Regions from separate parts of the Rhizobium grahamii genome, predicted to be linked through region 1. Evidence: riboswitches for the same ligand, from Rfam matches in the RefSeq annotation. Region 1 holds a riboswitch; the other holds the start of a gene.
What was found. Region 1 has a riboswitch for thiamine pyrophosphate ahead of thiB (thiamine ABC transporter substrate binding subunit). Riboswitches for the same ligand answer to the same signal wherever they lie in the genome.

Region 1 (7,518 bases):
GGTCGTGCGACACGATGACAACAGTATTGTTGGTTTCGCGATGCAACTCGAGAAGCAATGTCGCCATATCGTTTCTGAGTGCCGGATCAAGGGCCGCGAACGGCTCATCGAGCAGAAGCAACGGGCGCTTGCGGACGAGCGCACGCGCGAATGGGACCCGCTGTCGCTCACCGCCGGAAAGCGTGGACGGCATCCGCTTCTCGAAGTTGTCGAGACCGACCTTGGTCAGAGCCTCGCTGATCGCTGACCGATCCGTGGCCGACAGCTTCAACGACGGATTGATGCCGAGGCCGACATTGGTGAAAACATCGAGGTGGGCGAACAGATTGTTGTCCTGGAAGACGAGCGAAACCGGGCGCCGTGATGGATGCTCGCGGGTGATGTCCTCTCCCGCAACGAGGATGCGCCCCTGTTCCGGTATGTCGAAACCGGCGAGAAGATTGAGGAAGGTCGATTTTCCGGCGCCGGATGGGCCGGTCACCGCGATCACGGCTGCGCGCGGCAGCTTGCAATCAAAGTGGAAGGAATGCTGGCCAAGCCGAAGCCGCACATTCTGCATTTCGATCCCGTCAGCCATGCAGGACAGCCTCCTTTCTGGTATTTCCACGTGTACCCGCAATTGTCAGAAGAAGGCAGATGATGCCGAGGATCAGCGCCAGTCCGTCTGCATCGCTAGTTCGGTAGCTCCCTATGCGGCTGTAGATCAGCCAGGGAAGTGTGACGAGGCTGTCGGAGCCAAACAGCGCGACTGCGCCGAGATCTCCGAGCGACAGCGCCGCAGCGAATGACAAAGCCGTCAGCAACGGCTGCCGCATCGCCGGCCAATCGACAAAGCGAAGACGAGAGAACCCTTCGATACCGAGGCTTGCGCTCAAGCGCTGGGTTCGCTGCTGGTGTGTCGCGTAGGCTGGCTCCAGCACGCGCATGACGAAGGGGAGAGACATCAGCGCGTTGATCGCGGCGATGAGAATGGGGGCATAGGCGTTGATGTCGCCCACGGATCGAAGAGCCATGAACCAGCCGGTTGCGAGCACGATCGGCGGCACCAGCATAACGAAGGACGAGGCTGAGCCCATCGCTCCGAAAAAAGCCCTGTCGGCGAGGCTTCTGCTTCCTCCAAGTGCTACCGTATGTCTCGCCCGGACGAGCAGCATTGCGATGCTCGACGAAAGCACGGCCGAACATGTCGCTATCAACGCGCTGGTGATGGTGGATCGCCAGAAGATCGGTTCCAGAACAAGCTTGATCAAATTCGCACGCAGTCCGGCAACGGCGATCGAGATCAGCGGTAACAGCAGGAATGCGACGCCGATAAAGAGCAGAGTGATATCCAGCAGACGTACGGGAAGGGATGTACCGTCCGGTCGCTTCACCGTCTTTCCCACGGTTGTTCCCTCGTCATCGACAGATCGCAACAGCGCCATTCCGCCCAAAATGATTGCGGTCAACACGATCTGCAGCACCGAGAGTGAAACCGCCCTGCCGGGATCGAAATCGAAACGCAGTGACTGGTAGATGGCCACCTCGATCGTTGTTGCCGCCGGCCCGCCACCGAGCGCCAGTACCAGCGTGAAACTCGTGGCGCACAGCATGAAAATCAGCCCTGCGACGCCTGGGATAACCGAGCGCAGTACGGGCCACTCGACGAAACGGAAAATATCCTTCGGTCGCATGCCAAGTCCAGCACCCACCAGCCAGTATTCGCCGGGTATGCGCTCCAGCGACATCAGCATAAGCCGGCAGGCGAGCGGCAGATTGAAGAAGACATGCGCGAGCAAGATCCCGGCAAGCCCGTAGATGCTTATCGGTTCGGCAAGTCCGAGGCGCAGCAGCAGGGAATTCAGAGCACCTTGCCGTCCCCATATTCCGATGAGACCCAAAGCGCCGACCAGCACGGGCAAGCCCATCGGCAATGCCATCAGCCGCACGATCCACTGGCGGCCGGGCAGGTCGGGTTGGCGCGCAAGCGCCTGGGCAAGCGGGATTGCGAAGACGACCGAGAGGAGTGTCGAAAGGAATGCCTGCAGCAGCGTGAAGCGCAGGACCCTTCCGATGTAGGGATCAGCCAGAACCGATGCGAGGGACTGGATACCGCTCGCCATCAGCAGCATGAAGACCGCGAGTGCAATGAACAGAACGATAGCGGCGAGACCGAAGGCCCCGCCGATCATCGAAAACCGTCTCTGTGCCGCGGTCAGCAGCATCAATTCATGCTCATTGCCGCAAGCCACTCATCGATCCAGGCCTTTCGATGCGCCGCGACATCGTCGGAACTCATCAGGAAGGTCTTGCTCGGCTTGACGAGCTTGCTGAAGGCGTCGGGCAGGGGCTGAGACGTTGCCGCAACCGGCATCATCCAGTTGTTTGTCGGGATGGTATCCTGGAAGCCCGGCGTCAAAACGAACTTGAGGAAATCTCGGGCAAGATCCTTGTTCGGTGCGTTCTTCAGCAGGCCGGCGACTTCGATCTGGATGTAGTGCCCTTCGGAAAAGTCCGCGGCCTGGTATCGGTCTGTGTTTTCCGAGACCATATGGTAGGCGGGAGATGTCGTATAGGAGAGCACCATCGGTGCCTCGCCCTTCGTGAAGAGCCCATAGGCTTCCGACCAGCCTGGCGTCACAGTAAGAACGCGGTTCTTCAGCTTGGCCCAGGCTTCCGGCGTCTTGTCGCCATAGATCGACTTGACCCACAACAGCAGGCCGAGACCCGGGGTCGACGTGCGCGGATCCTCGATGACGATTTTCTGCGACGGATCGCCCTCAACGAGATCCTTCATGCTCTTCGGCGGATTCTTGATGGTCTGCGTGTCGTAGATGACGGCAAAATGCCCGTAGTCGTAGGGGACGAAAACATCGTCCTTGTAGTCGCCCGGTACGCTCAGACCAGCGGTATCGACGCCGCTTGCGTCAAACAGGCCGGTTGCCTTTGCTTCCGCCACAAGATTGGTGTCGAGTCCAAGGACGACGTCGGCCTTGGTGCCCGCACCCTCGAGCTTGAGGCGGGACAGCAGCGCGACACCATCGGCGACACTGACGAAATTGACGCTGCACTCGCACGTCTTCTCGAAAGCGGCCTTGACCTTCGGGCCGGGACCCCATTCCGATGTGAAGCTTTCGTAGGTGTAGATCGTCAGAGACTTCTCGGCTGCGCCGGCATTCGTTGCCGAGAACGCGGCAACGGCAGCTACGAGAGCAGCCAGCCCATGAAGAACTTTAAAGTTGGAAACAAACATCGCACCTCTCCTCTTGCTGTTGTTGAAGGGGAAAAGGGCGGTGGCAAATGTCACGCGTCTAATCCCTCCGCCGGTGTTAGCCGGATCAGGTTCCGCGGGTTAGCTTTTGCAAGCCTCTCAGCCTCCGTTCGATGAACGAAGGCACCCCGTTAGAGCGAGAAGAGATGTATCGTCGCGGCCGGCATCTGGCAAGAGTGAAGCCGGCCACCTATTCCTTATTCGCTGGCTTCCGCGACCGCCGCCGGACGGGTGCCGCTGACGAGCCGCGGCAGTTGCACCGGTTTCAGCAACAGCGCCGCAATCAGGCCGACGAGGGCGATGCCGCAGGAGGTCATGAACAGCGGCGTAAACGCGTGCGAATAGGCATCCGCCACAGCCTGTTTCACGGCATCCGGCAAGCCCGCCATCATCTTCGGTGTCAGTTCCTCTATGTTGGAGACACCCGGGATGATAGATCCCGATCCGCCAAGCTGCGAACCGACGATTGCGCCGTAGATAGAGATGGCGATCGATGCGCCTCCCATGCGGGACAACGTCACCGATCCGGTGGCAGCGCCGACGTCGCGTGCAGGCGTGGCATTCTGGACGCCGATAACCGGCACCTGCTGGGCGAGGCCAACGCCGATCCCATGCATCATCATCAGAGCGCCGATCAGGTAAAGCGGGGTACCGGCGTGAACCTGGGAGATCAGGGCAAATGCCACGGCGCTACAGCTCAAGCTTGCTATGGCGAGCGGCTTGTACCGTCCCGTCGCGGAGATGATGCGTCCGGCTGACAGCGAGCCGCAGACGATACCGCCCGTCAACAGGATGAAAAACCCGCCTGCGGCAGAGGGCGATAAGCCCGTCGTCGTCTGTAGGAACAGCGCGAAATAGTTCACCATGCCGATGCCGATGGCGCCGCTCATGATCGACATGGTCAGCAGCAGGCTGAACGTCGAGTTGCTGAACAGGGAGAGCGGGATAATCGGCTCAACGGCGCGGCGCTCCACCATGACCCAGGCGATCGCGGCTGCGACACCAATGCAGATGATGGCAAGGTTCTGTGGTGCGATCAGAGAATCGAAAAGTTGCGCCCCATCAGCCGCAAGCACGACACTTGCCGTCACCACGGCAAGCAGTACTGCGCCCGCATAGTCGATCTTCGGGCGCCTGTTAGGCTTGCGATAGGGAAGCATGAAGGCAAGCCCTGTGAGGACAAAGATGCCGATCGGCACGTTGACGAGAAAGATGGAGCGCCAGCCGAAGAGGTCACTCATTGTTCCGCCAAGCACGGGACCGATGGCACCGGAGGCCATGAGGACCAGGCTCGAATAGCTCTGATATCTGGCCCGCTCGCGAGGTTCGAACAAGTCTGCGTTGACGGCGAAGATCGATACCATGATCCCGCCGCCACCAAGCCCCTGCAGCACACGCGCGGCAATCAGGGTATTCATCGAAACCGCCAGACCACAGATGGCCGAGCCGACAGTGAAGATCAGGATCGCTGCCATCATCACATATTTTCGGCCGAACAGGTCGCCGAGCTTTCCATAGAGCGGCATGACCGCGCTGACGGAGAGAAGGTAGGCGGAGCCAATCCAGCTGAAGCGCTCAAGGTGTCCGAATTCACCGACGATCGTCGGTAGAGCTGTCGCGACAATCTGATTGTCCAGCGTCGCCATGAACAAGGCTGTCATCAGGAAAAGAAAGAGAATGAGCTTGCGGCGATGATCCGCCACAAGGGGTGCCGGCGCACTATGCATATCCATGGGAGTGCCATTTTCCGATTAGATGAGAGTTGGATTTGTGTGCTATCAGCATATAATTGTCAATGGCATATTTATGACGACGGCATATTCTCATCCATATTGCCTTCTGTTATGATCGCCCCATGAACAAAACCGCGAAGGAAATCGCCGACATCGAGAGCGCTGCGGACAGCGAAGGCAGCGTCACGCATATCGGCCAGACAATGACCCGCATGCGGCTGATGACGGGTCGCAGGCTGATCGGAAGGCTTGCGATACAAAGCGTGGCGCCCGGTCTGGAGTTGTCGCATCTGGATGTTCTGGATGCGGTGAGACGCGCGCAGGACTCGGGAGAGGTCACGGTTGGTACCATTGCCGAGATGATGCGCATCGATCCGTCGCGTGCCAGCCGCGTCGTATCTGATATGGTCGGTCGCAATATTCTGAGGCGCAAGGCATCGCAGGCCGATGCGCGACGTATCGTGGTGGTGATGACGCCGCTCGGCCAGAAATTGATGGCGGAGATAAAGGCGCAGAAAATGACGCTGGTTTCCGACATCGTCGCGGATTGGCCGCAGGAGGAAATCGACGTTTTCGCCAAGCTCTTTGATAAGTTCATCTCGGGCTTCGAGGAACTCTTCGAGGCCCGGATGCGCGAGATGACCGAAGACGCATAGCAGGCGGGTCTTTCCCTTCACCCCTGCTTTGCGCTATGGCAATCGCCATGAGCCAATCCACCTTCACCATCCTGCTCGGCGGCGAGATTCAACTGACTGATCGTCTGATCGAGGCGGTTGCCGGAACGCGCGTCATCGCTGCGGATGGCGGGATGCGGCATGCCATCGCTCTTGGCCTGGAGCCGGAGCTATGGGTGGGCGATTTCGATTCGGCGCCGGCGGCCCTTACCGATGCTTTCCAGCATGTTCCCCGCCAGCCTTATCCTGCTGCAAAAGCTGCGACGGATGGAGAAATCGCCGTCTCAGAAGCGATCCGCCTCGGCGCGCGTCGGCTGATCCTTGTCGGGGCGCTGGCCGGCGACCGTTCCGATCACGCGCTTCAGCATCTGCTTTATGCCGTCCGGCTGGCGGAAGAAGGTTTCGACGTCCTTCTCACATCGGGAACAGAGGAAGCCGTGCCCCTCATTCCCGGCACGATCGAACTCGACATGCCGAAGGCGAGCCTGTTTTCGGTTCCCGGCTTCAGCGAGCTCATCGGGCTCTCGATCGAGAACGCACGCTATCCGCTGAAGGATTTTCATTTGCCCTTCGGTTCTTCACGTACCATCTCGAATGTTGCGGAAGGCAAGGTGCATTTCACGCTTCAAAGCGGTCGCGCCATTGTGCTTGCCCGCCCTTACGATTTTTCCGGAGTCTGATTTTTGGCGCCTCCCATTCTAAAACTTGATGATATCTTCCTGAGCTTCGGCGGTGCGCCGCTTCTGGCAGGTGCCGGATTGCAGGTGGAGCCGGGCGACCGGATCTGCCTCGTCGGCCGCAACGGCTCGGGCAAGTCCACCTTGCTGAAGATCGCTGCAGGGCTGGTCGAGGCGCAGTCCGGCGAGGTGTTCCGGCATCCGGCTTCGACGATCCGGTATCTGGAGCAGGCTCCGGACTTCGCCGGCTACAAGACCGTCCAGGCCTATGCCGAGGCGGGCCTCGGGCCCGGTGACGATCCGTATCGCGTGACTTATTTGCTGTCGCATCTCGGCCTTACCGGCGAAGAAGATCCGAAGAACCTGTCGGGCGGCGAAGCCCGTCGTGCTGCGCTGGCACGCGTTCTGGCGCCGGAGCCTGACATTCTGCTGCTGGATGAGCCTACCAACCACCTCGATCTGCCCACCATCGAGTGGCTTGAAGGCGAACTTCAGAAGAGCCGGAGCGCACTCGTTCTGATTTCGCACGACCGGCGGTTCCTTGAGAAGGTATCGAATGCCACCGTCTGGCTGGACCGCGGCACGTCCCGGCGGCTGGATCGAGGCTTCGCGCATTTCGAGGCCTGGCGGGATCAGGTGCTCGAGGCAGAGGAGCTGGAGCAGCACAAGCTCGGAAAGGCCATCGAGCGCGAAGAACACTGGTTGCGCTACGGTGTGACGGCGCGGCGCAAGCGAAACATGCGGCGCCTTGGCGAATTACAGACGATGCGCGCGGAGTATCGAGGCCACAAAGGGCCACAGGGATCCGTTCAGGCGACGGCCTCGGATTCGCAGGAGTCGGGCAAGCTCGTTATCGAAGCGGACAAGATCACGAAGACATACGGCGATCGGTCGATCGTTTCGCCGTTCTCGATCCGCGTTCATCGTGGCGATTGCATCGGTCTCGTCGGCCCGAATGGAGCGGGCAAGACCACGCTTCTGAAGATGCTGACTGGGCAGCTTGCTCCGGACACCGGCACTGTGAAGCTCGGGACGAACCTCGAAATCGCGACGCTCGATCAGAAGCGCGAGGACCTCGATCTCGAGGATACGCTTGCCCACTATCTGACGGATGGCCGCGGGGACAATCTTCTCGTCAACGGCGAGCAGCGGCATGTCACGGGCTACATGAAAGACTTTCTGTT
Region 2 (7,518 bases), on a different replicon from region 1:
ATTGCCGACCTTCACCCGCGAGGTAACGTGAGCAATCGTTTCATCGAGGCGTGTATGCAGACCGAAGGTCAAGCCGTAACCGGTGTCGTTGATATCGTCGATCAACCGGTCGAGATCCTGTCGGCGCCAGCGGATGACGTGGAGCACAGGCCCGAAGACCTCCCGCTTCAAGTCGGATAGCTGGCGGAGCTCGATGATCGTCGGCGCGACGAAAGTTCCGACGTCGGTCGCTGCCGGCAGCTCGACGCGTTCGACGGGGCAACCAAGGCCATGCATCGCCTTCACATGCGTCTCGATGATATCCTTGGCCTCTGCGGTGATGACAGGGCCGATATCGGCCGAAAGCCGATTGGTATTTGCGATGTTCAGTTCACGCAGCGCGCCCTTCAGCATCGTTAGGGTGCGGTCGGCAACATCTTCCTGCAGGCACAACACGCGAAGAGCCGAGCAGCGCTGACCGGCGCTGTCGAAAGCGGACGCGATGACATCACCGACGACCTGTTCGGCAAGCGCCGAGGAGTCAACGATCATCGCGTTCTGACCGCCGGTCTCGGCGATCAACGGAATTGGCTTACCATCGGTGGAGAGCCGCTTTGCGAGCTCTGCCTGAATGATCCGGGCAACCTCCGTGGAGCCAGTAAACATCACGGCTGCCGTCTCCTGCGCAGCAACAAGCATGGCGCCCGCGCGCCCGTCACCGGGGATCAGCTGCAGTACATCGGCCGGAATGCCTGCCTCATGCAAGATGCGGACAGCCTCGGCAGCGATCAGCGGTGTTTCTTCCGCTGGTTTTGCAAGCACGGGGTTGCCGGCAACCAGAGCAGCGGCAACCTGGCCGGTGAAGATAGCCAGCGGGAAGTTCCAGGGGCTGATGCAGACGACCGGGCCGAGCGATGCATGCGAAGGACCGAGGGTGCGTCGGGCCTGCTCGCTGTAGTAGCGCAGAAAGTCGACGGCTTCGCGAACTTCGGCGATTGCGTTTTGAACCGACTTGCCTGCCTCACGCATGATCAAGCCGAGGAGGACCTCCATCCGCTCTTCCATGAGATCGGCGGCTCGTTCCAGCGCACTGGCCCGTTCGACGGGTGCGACTGCGGACCATGATGGCGCCGCCTTCAGCGCAAGAGCTGCAGCTGCAGCGACTTCCTCGGCAGTCGCTTCCCGCACGGAACCGACGATATCTCTCTCGTCTGCCGGATTGCGAACCTCACGCGCAGGACCTGCGGCTGCGGCACCGACCGATGCGGTCCAGCTTGCCGCCGCGCTGCGTTCGAGGGAAGCCGTAAGTTCGTCCAGTGTCGTCTCGTTCGAGAGATCGAGACCACTGGAGTTCTTGCGGGCGCCATAGAGGCCTGCGGAAAGCGCGATCTTTTCGTGCTTCTGGCCGACAACAGGCATCTTCGCGACAATCTCGACCGGGTCGGCAACCAGCTCGTCGATCGATACATTGGGGTCGGCGATGCGGTTGACGAAGGAGGAGTTTGCACCGTTTTCCAATAGACGCCGGACGAGGTACGCCAGCAGCGTCTCGTGAGTCCCGACGGGCGCATAGATGCGGCACGGACGGTTCAGGTTCTGGCGGCCAACGACCTCGTCGTAGAGCGGCTCGCCCATGCCGTGAAGGCATTGGAACTCGTACTTGCCGACGTAATAATCCGAGCCCGCCATCTGATAGATCGTCGCGAGCGTCTGGGCATTGTGGGTGGCGAACTGCGGGAAGACCGCATCGGTCGCAGCAAGCAGCTTCTTGGCGCAGGCGATGTAGGACACATCGGTGTAGATCTTGCGGGTGAAGACCGGAAAGTCAGCCAGACCGTCGACCTGCGCACGCTTGATTTCTGCGTCCCAGTAAGCACCCTTGACGAGACGAACCATGATACGACGCCCAGCACGACGGGCTAGGTCGATGATGTAATCAAGCACCATCGGGCAGCGCTTGCCATAGGCCTGCACGACAAAGCCCATGCCGTTCCAACCAGCCAGATCCTCGTCGAGGCAAAGGGACTCGAGAATATCCAGCGACAGCTCGAGGCGATCGGCTTCCTCGGCGTCGATGTTGAGGCCGATATCGTACGACTTGGCGATCAGGGCCAGCGCCTTCACCTTGGGCAGCAACTCACCCATGACGCGTGCGCCTTGCGCGCGGACATAGCGCGGATGCAGGGCCGAGAGCTTGATCGAGATGCCCGGCCCCTCGTAGATCCCTCTGCGGTCGGAGGCCTTGCCGATGGCATGGATCGCCGCCTCATAGTCCTTGTAATAGCGCTCGGCATCAGCAGCCGTGGTCGCGGCCTCCCCGAGCATGTCGTAGGAATAGCGGAAACCGCGCTGTTCGAGCGGGCGCGCGCGCTGGAGCGCTTCATCGATGGTTTCGCCGGTGACGAACTGCTCTCCCATCATGCGCATGGCCATATCGACGCCGCGCCGGATCACCGGCTCGCCGCAACGCGCGATCAAGCGGGTAAGCGCCGCCGAAAGGCTGCGATCATTGACGGTCGACGTGAGCTTGCCGGTCACGACAAGACCCCAGGTTGCGGCGTTGACGAAGAGAGACCTGCCGCCGCCAATATGCGCCTTCCAGTCACCTTCGGAAATCTTGTCGCGGATAAGCGCGTCGCGCGTGGCCGTATCCGGAATACGCAAAAGCGCCTCGGCCAGACACATCAGCGCCACCCCCTCCTGGCTGGAGAGCGAGTATTCGTGGACCAGTCCCTCTACACCCGTGCCCTTGTGCTTGGCACGCAACGCTTCGATCAGCTTGCGCGCCGTTGCTGCAGCAGCCTTGCTGACCTTCTCGGGAAGTGCGGCAGCCTCGACCAGGCGTGGAACGCATACGGTTTCAGGCGTACGGTAAGCCGCCGTGATTGCGCGACGCAAATCGCTCTGTTCGCGGATCGTAGGTGCAAATGCGCTGAACGGATTTTCAGCGTTGTGAGCCTGCTCTGTGGGGGCACCGGGCGCCGCTGCGCCGTCGACGATCGTCATATGTTTCTCCTGATCCGCGTAGGGCCTGAAGCTAACAGGGTTTGAGAAGTCAATTTCACTTGATTTGAATGCCTGTTGAATATAATTCGCCATTGATTGGCGGAATTTGAGGGCAATTCACGTGAATACAACCAGCCACAGTAGAGAAATCGACCAGTTCGACCACAGGATTATCGAAGCCCTGCTGTCCGATGGCCGGATGTCCGTTACCGACCTGGCGAAACGCGTCGGTCTTTCCAACACGCCATGCCAGGTCAGATTACGACGTTTGATCGAAGACGGCTATATCCTTGGCTTTCGCGCGATCGTGGACGTCAACAAACTCGGCAAGAATCACGTCGCCTTCACCGAGGTCAAGCTGTCGGATACGCGTGAGAACGCGTTGAACGCCTTCAACGTAGCAGTTCGGAAGCTGCAGGAGGTCGAGGAATGCCACATGATCGCAGGCGCCTTTGATTATCTTCTGAAAATCAGGACCTCCGATATTGCCAACTATCGCCAGGTGCTTGGAGAGAAGATTTCCAGCCTGCCTTTCGTGGCCAATACGTCGACCTTCGTGGCGATGGAGGCGATCAAGGAGAACGGTCTCTGAGCCGTCGCAGCCGTCATTTTTGAGATGACAAGGCCAGCCTTCTCTGCGAAAACATTCACGATGAGAGACAGGGGCGCACGCCGGAAGGCGGGCTGAGAAGTACCCTTTGAACCTGAACCAGATAATGCTGGCGGAGGGAGTCGCTCGGGACTTCCCGCGCTTTGCGTGTCGTCCCTCGCGTCTCGCCCCGCTGAAAGGGGCAATATGCAAGACCAGACATCACCAGGCAAACTGCTTGAAGCCTTGCGCGCGCAGCCGCCGCTCGTGCACTGCATCACCAATTTCGTCGCGATGAACATTGCAGCCAACGTGCTGCTGGCGACCGGCGCTTCGCCTGCCATGGTGCATGCCAAAGAGGAAGCGGGCGAGTTCGCCGCCATTGCCGGCGCGCTGACGATCAATATCGGAACGCTGTCCGCCGGATGGATGCGGGGCATGCGTGCCGCTGCCACCGCCGCAAGGGACAATCATAAACCCTGGGTGCTCGATCCCGTCGCCCATTACGCCACGGCTTTCCGGCGGGAAGCGGTGGCGTCACTACTCGAGCTTCAGCCCACAGTGATCCGCGGCAATGCCTCCGAGATCATCGCGCTCGCCGGTGGCGCGAGCAGGGGTCAGGGTGTCGACAGCCGCGATCCCGTCGAGCAGGCCGAAGCGTCCGCGCGGCTCCTGGCAGAGACGCACCGAGCCGTCGTTGCCGTTACTGGCGCCACGGATTTCGTCACCGACGGGACCAGGGCGGTTCGCATCGATGGTGGCTCGCCATGGATGCCTCAAGTGACGGCACTGGGTTGCTCCCTGACCTGCCTGGTCGGCGCGTTTGCGGCCATCAACCCCGATGCGCCCTTCGAAGCAACGATCGCGGCGCTTGCGGTGTTTGCTGTCGCCGGCGAGGCGGCTGCAACCGAGGCAGAAGGTCCGGGCTCGTTCTCAGTGCGCTTCCTCGACAGCCTCGCGCGCATCGACGGCGCATTCCTCGACAGACACGCAAGGGTCCGCCAAGCATGAAACAGTTCGACCTCTCGCTGTACCTTGTCCTTGATCCCGATCTCTGTGCCGGTATCGGCATGGTCGAGACGGCCCGTGCGGCGGTTGCAGGCGGTGCGACGATCGTGCAGCTGCGCGACAAGCATGCCGACACGGCGCGGATGATCGAGACCGGCCTGGCATTGAAAGCCGTGCTGTCAGGCACGGGCGCAGCACTCATCGTCAACGACGACGTCGACGCGGCGATCGCCATCGGCGCCGATGGCCTCCACATCGGCCAGGACGATCTCGGTGCGCTGGCTGCGCGCGAGCGCATCGGCCCCGATATGATCCTTGGCCTTTCGGTCGAGACCGAAGCGCTGGCAGCGGCTGTGAATCCTGACATCGTCGATTACGCCGGGATCGGACCGGTGTTTGCGACCGCCACCAAACCCGATCACAAGCAACCGATCGGCTTTGACGGCCTCGCGCGGCTCGTCGATGTCTGCCCGGTCCCTTCAGTCGCGATCGGCGGCCTCAAGGCCACGCATGTCCGCGATGTCTTCGCTGCCGGTGCCGGCGGGCTGGCCGTTGTCTCCGCGATTTGCGGCACGAGCGATCCGGAAGCCGCCGCCCGCGATATTGCCGATATTATTCGAAAGGCACGGAGATGATCCGCAACGTCTTATCCATCGCCGGCTCCGACCCTTCCGGGGGCGCAGGCATACAAGCCGATCTCAAGGCTTTCGCGGCCCGCGGCGTCTATGGCATGGCGGCACTCACGGCGCTCACCGCGCAAAACACGCAGGGCGTTTCCGGTGTGCATCTCGTGCCGGCGGCCTTTGTCGCCGACCAGATCCGGGCGGTTTTCGCAGATGTGAGGGTGAATGCCGTCAAGATCGGCATGATCGCCAATGCCGAAATTGCCGATGCCGTCGCCGAGGTGCTGCAATCCCATCGCGACATCCCAATCGTGCTCGACCCGGTAATGGTCGCAAAGGGCGGCGCCAATCTTCTCGATCCCGAGGCTGTCGATGTTCTGACGCGCCGGCTGCTGCCGCTCGCCACGCTGCTGACACCCAACCTCCCAGAGGCTGCGGCACTGCTTCATCTGCGCCCGGCGGAAAATCGCGCGGAGATGGCCGACCACGCACAAAGGCTGCGCGCGCTCGGACCTCAAGCCGTGCTCGTCAAGGGCGGCCACCTTGCCGGCCCCGACAGTCCGGATGTCCTGGCGACCGCCGATGGGCTTCGCTGGTTTGAAGCCGCCCGCGTACCAACGGCGAACACCCATGGCACCGGCTGCACGCTCTCGAGTGCGCTGGCCGCGGAACTCGCGAAGGGCAAGGCCCTGCCCGAAGCGATCGGCACAGCCAAGGCCTATCTGGCCGCAGCCGTCGCTGAGGCCGATACGCTCGACGTCGGAACGGGACATGGGCCCGTCCAGCATTTTCATGAACTTTGGAAGCTCACAGAAGGACACTCGAAATGACACTAGCGCTCAGCGAACAGACGGTCATCGTCACCGGTGGCGCCCGCGGTCTCGGTGCGGCCATCGCCACGGCCTTTGCCCGGGAAGGGGCGAAGGTTGCGATCAACTATCGCAATAGCCGCGGCGAAGCAGAAACGCTGGCTGAAAGCCTCGGTGACAGGGCCAAGGCGTTTCATGCCGATATTCGCGATTCCGAAGCCGTCAGACGCATGGTGTCTGACGTCACGAACACCCTGGGCGCACCGACCACACTTGTGCACAACGCCCTCACCGATTTCAGCTTCAATGGCGATCAGCGCCCGAAGCTCGATCAGCTTTCCTGGGAGGCGATGACGGCGCAGCTCGACACGGCCGTGAAGGGAGCATTGAACCTGATCCAGTCCGCCCGCCCGGCGATGGCCGCGGCCCGTTTCGGGCGCATCATCACGATCGGCACCAACCTCTTCCAGAACCCGGTTGTCCCCTATCACGACTATACGGCTGCCAAGGGTGCGCTTCTGTCACTGACACGCACAGCTGCAGCCGAACTTGGACCGCTCGGCATCACCGTCAACATGGTCTCGGGCGGTCTGCTGCGGACCACGCAGGCAAGCAGCGCGACACCCGATGCGGTGTTTGACCTGATCGCGGCCAGCACGCCGCTTCGCCGGGTGACGACGCCGGAGGAAGCTGCGGACGCGGTTCTCTTCTTCGCAAGCCCGTGGGCACGTGCAGTCACCGGACAAAATCTCATCGTCGACGGTGGCCTCGTCTTCGGCTAGCCGCCGTCTCCGTCATCGTGTCAGGACTTGACCGCGCCTGCGGTCAAGCCGGCGATGATGTGCTTCTGCGCCAGGAAGAAGACGATGATGGTCGGCATGATGGTCAGCGTGATGAACGCAAGTACCAGCTGCCAGGCGGTTCCGAACTCGCCACGATAGACCATGATGCCGAGCGGCCAGGGATACATCTTCTCCGAATTCAGCATGATCAGCGGCAGGATGTAGCTGTTCCAGCTGCCGACGAAGGAAATGATGCTGACGGTCGCGATGATTGGGCGCGAAAGCGGCAGGCAGATATGCCAGAAGAAGCGAATGTAGCCGCAGCCATCGACGACAGCCGCCTGGAACAATTCTTCCGGAAGGTTGCGAAAATAATTCCTGAAGAGAAGAATGCTCATCCCGAGCCCGAAGGCGACCTGCGGCAGCACCACGCCCCAATAAGTGTTCAGCAGTCCGAGATCACGGATGCGAATGAACAGTGGCAGGATGGCGGTCGCGGCCGGAAACATGAGCCCGATGAGGAAGTAGTTCAGAAGGAAATCCGCGCCGAAGAAGCGCACATGCGCGAAGCTGAAGGCCGCCATGGCTGAGACGGAGACCGTGAGAAACACTGTCAGCGCGGCGATGATCAGCGAGTTGACCATCTGCCGCCAGTAGCGATCGCCGAACAGGATATCGGTGTAGTTCTCTGCATGCCATTCGACCGGCAGGCCGAAGGGATT

Region 2: it holds a riboswitch for thiamine pyrophosphate, as region 1 does, so the genes downstream of both, thiM (hydroxyethylthiazole kinase) here and thiB (thiamine ABC transporter substrate binding subunit) in region 1, are expected to answer to the same signal.

Annotation. Positions count from the first base shown of each region.
Region 1 covers NZ_CP043498.1:3,258,371-3,265,888, reverse strand. Annotated here, with positions in the region: gene FZ934_RS15760 (thiamine ABC transporter ATP-binding protein) at 1-577, opposite strand, end outside; gene thiP (thiamine/thiamine pyrophosphate ABC transporter permease ThiP) at 570-2,204, opposite strand; gene thiB (thiamine ABC transporter substrate binding subunit) at 2,204-3,232, opposite strand; TPP riboswitch at 3,278-3,391, opposite strand; gene FZ934_RS15745 (MDR family MFS transporter) at 3,448-4,983, opposite strand; gene FZ934_RS15740 (MarR family winged helix-turn-helix transcriptional regulator) at 5,106-5,639, shown strand; gene FZ934_RS15735 (thiamine diphosphokinase) at 5,687-6,337, shown strand; gene FZ934_RS15730 (ABC-F family ATP-binding cassette domain-containing protein) at 6,341-7,518, shown strand, end outside.
Region 2 covers NZ_CP043499.1:199,621-207,138, reverse strand. Annotated here, with positions in the region: gene putA (trifunctional transcriptional regulator/proline dehydrogenase/L-glutamate gamma-semialdehyde dehydrogenase) at 1-2,985, opposite strand, end outside; gene FZ934_RS19845 (Lrp/AsnC family transcriptional regulator) at 3,107-3,577, shown strand; TPP riboswitch at 3,637-3,733, shown strand; gene thiM (hydroxyethylthiazole kinase) at 3,782-4,585, shown strand; gene thiE (thiamine phosphate synthase) at 4,582-5,217, shown strand; gene thiD (bifunctional hydroxymethylpyrimidine kinase/phosphomethylpyrimidine kinase) at 5,214-6,035, shown strand; gene FZ934_RS19825 (3-oxoacyl-ACP reductase) at 6,032-6,796, shown strand; gene FZ934_RS19820 (carbohydrate ABC transporter permease) at 6,817-7,518, opposite strand, start outside.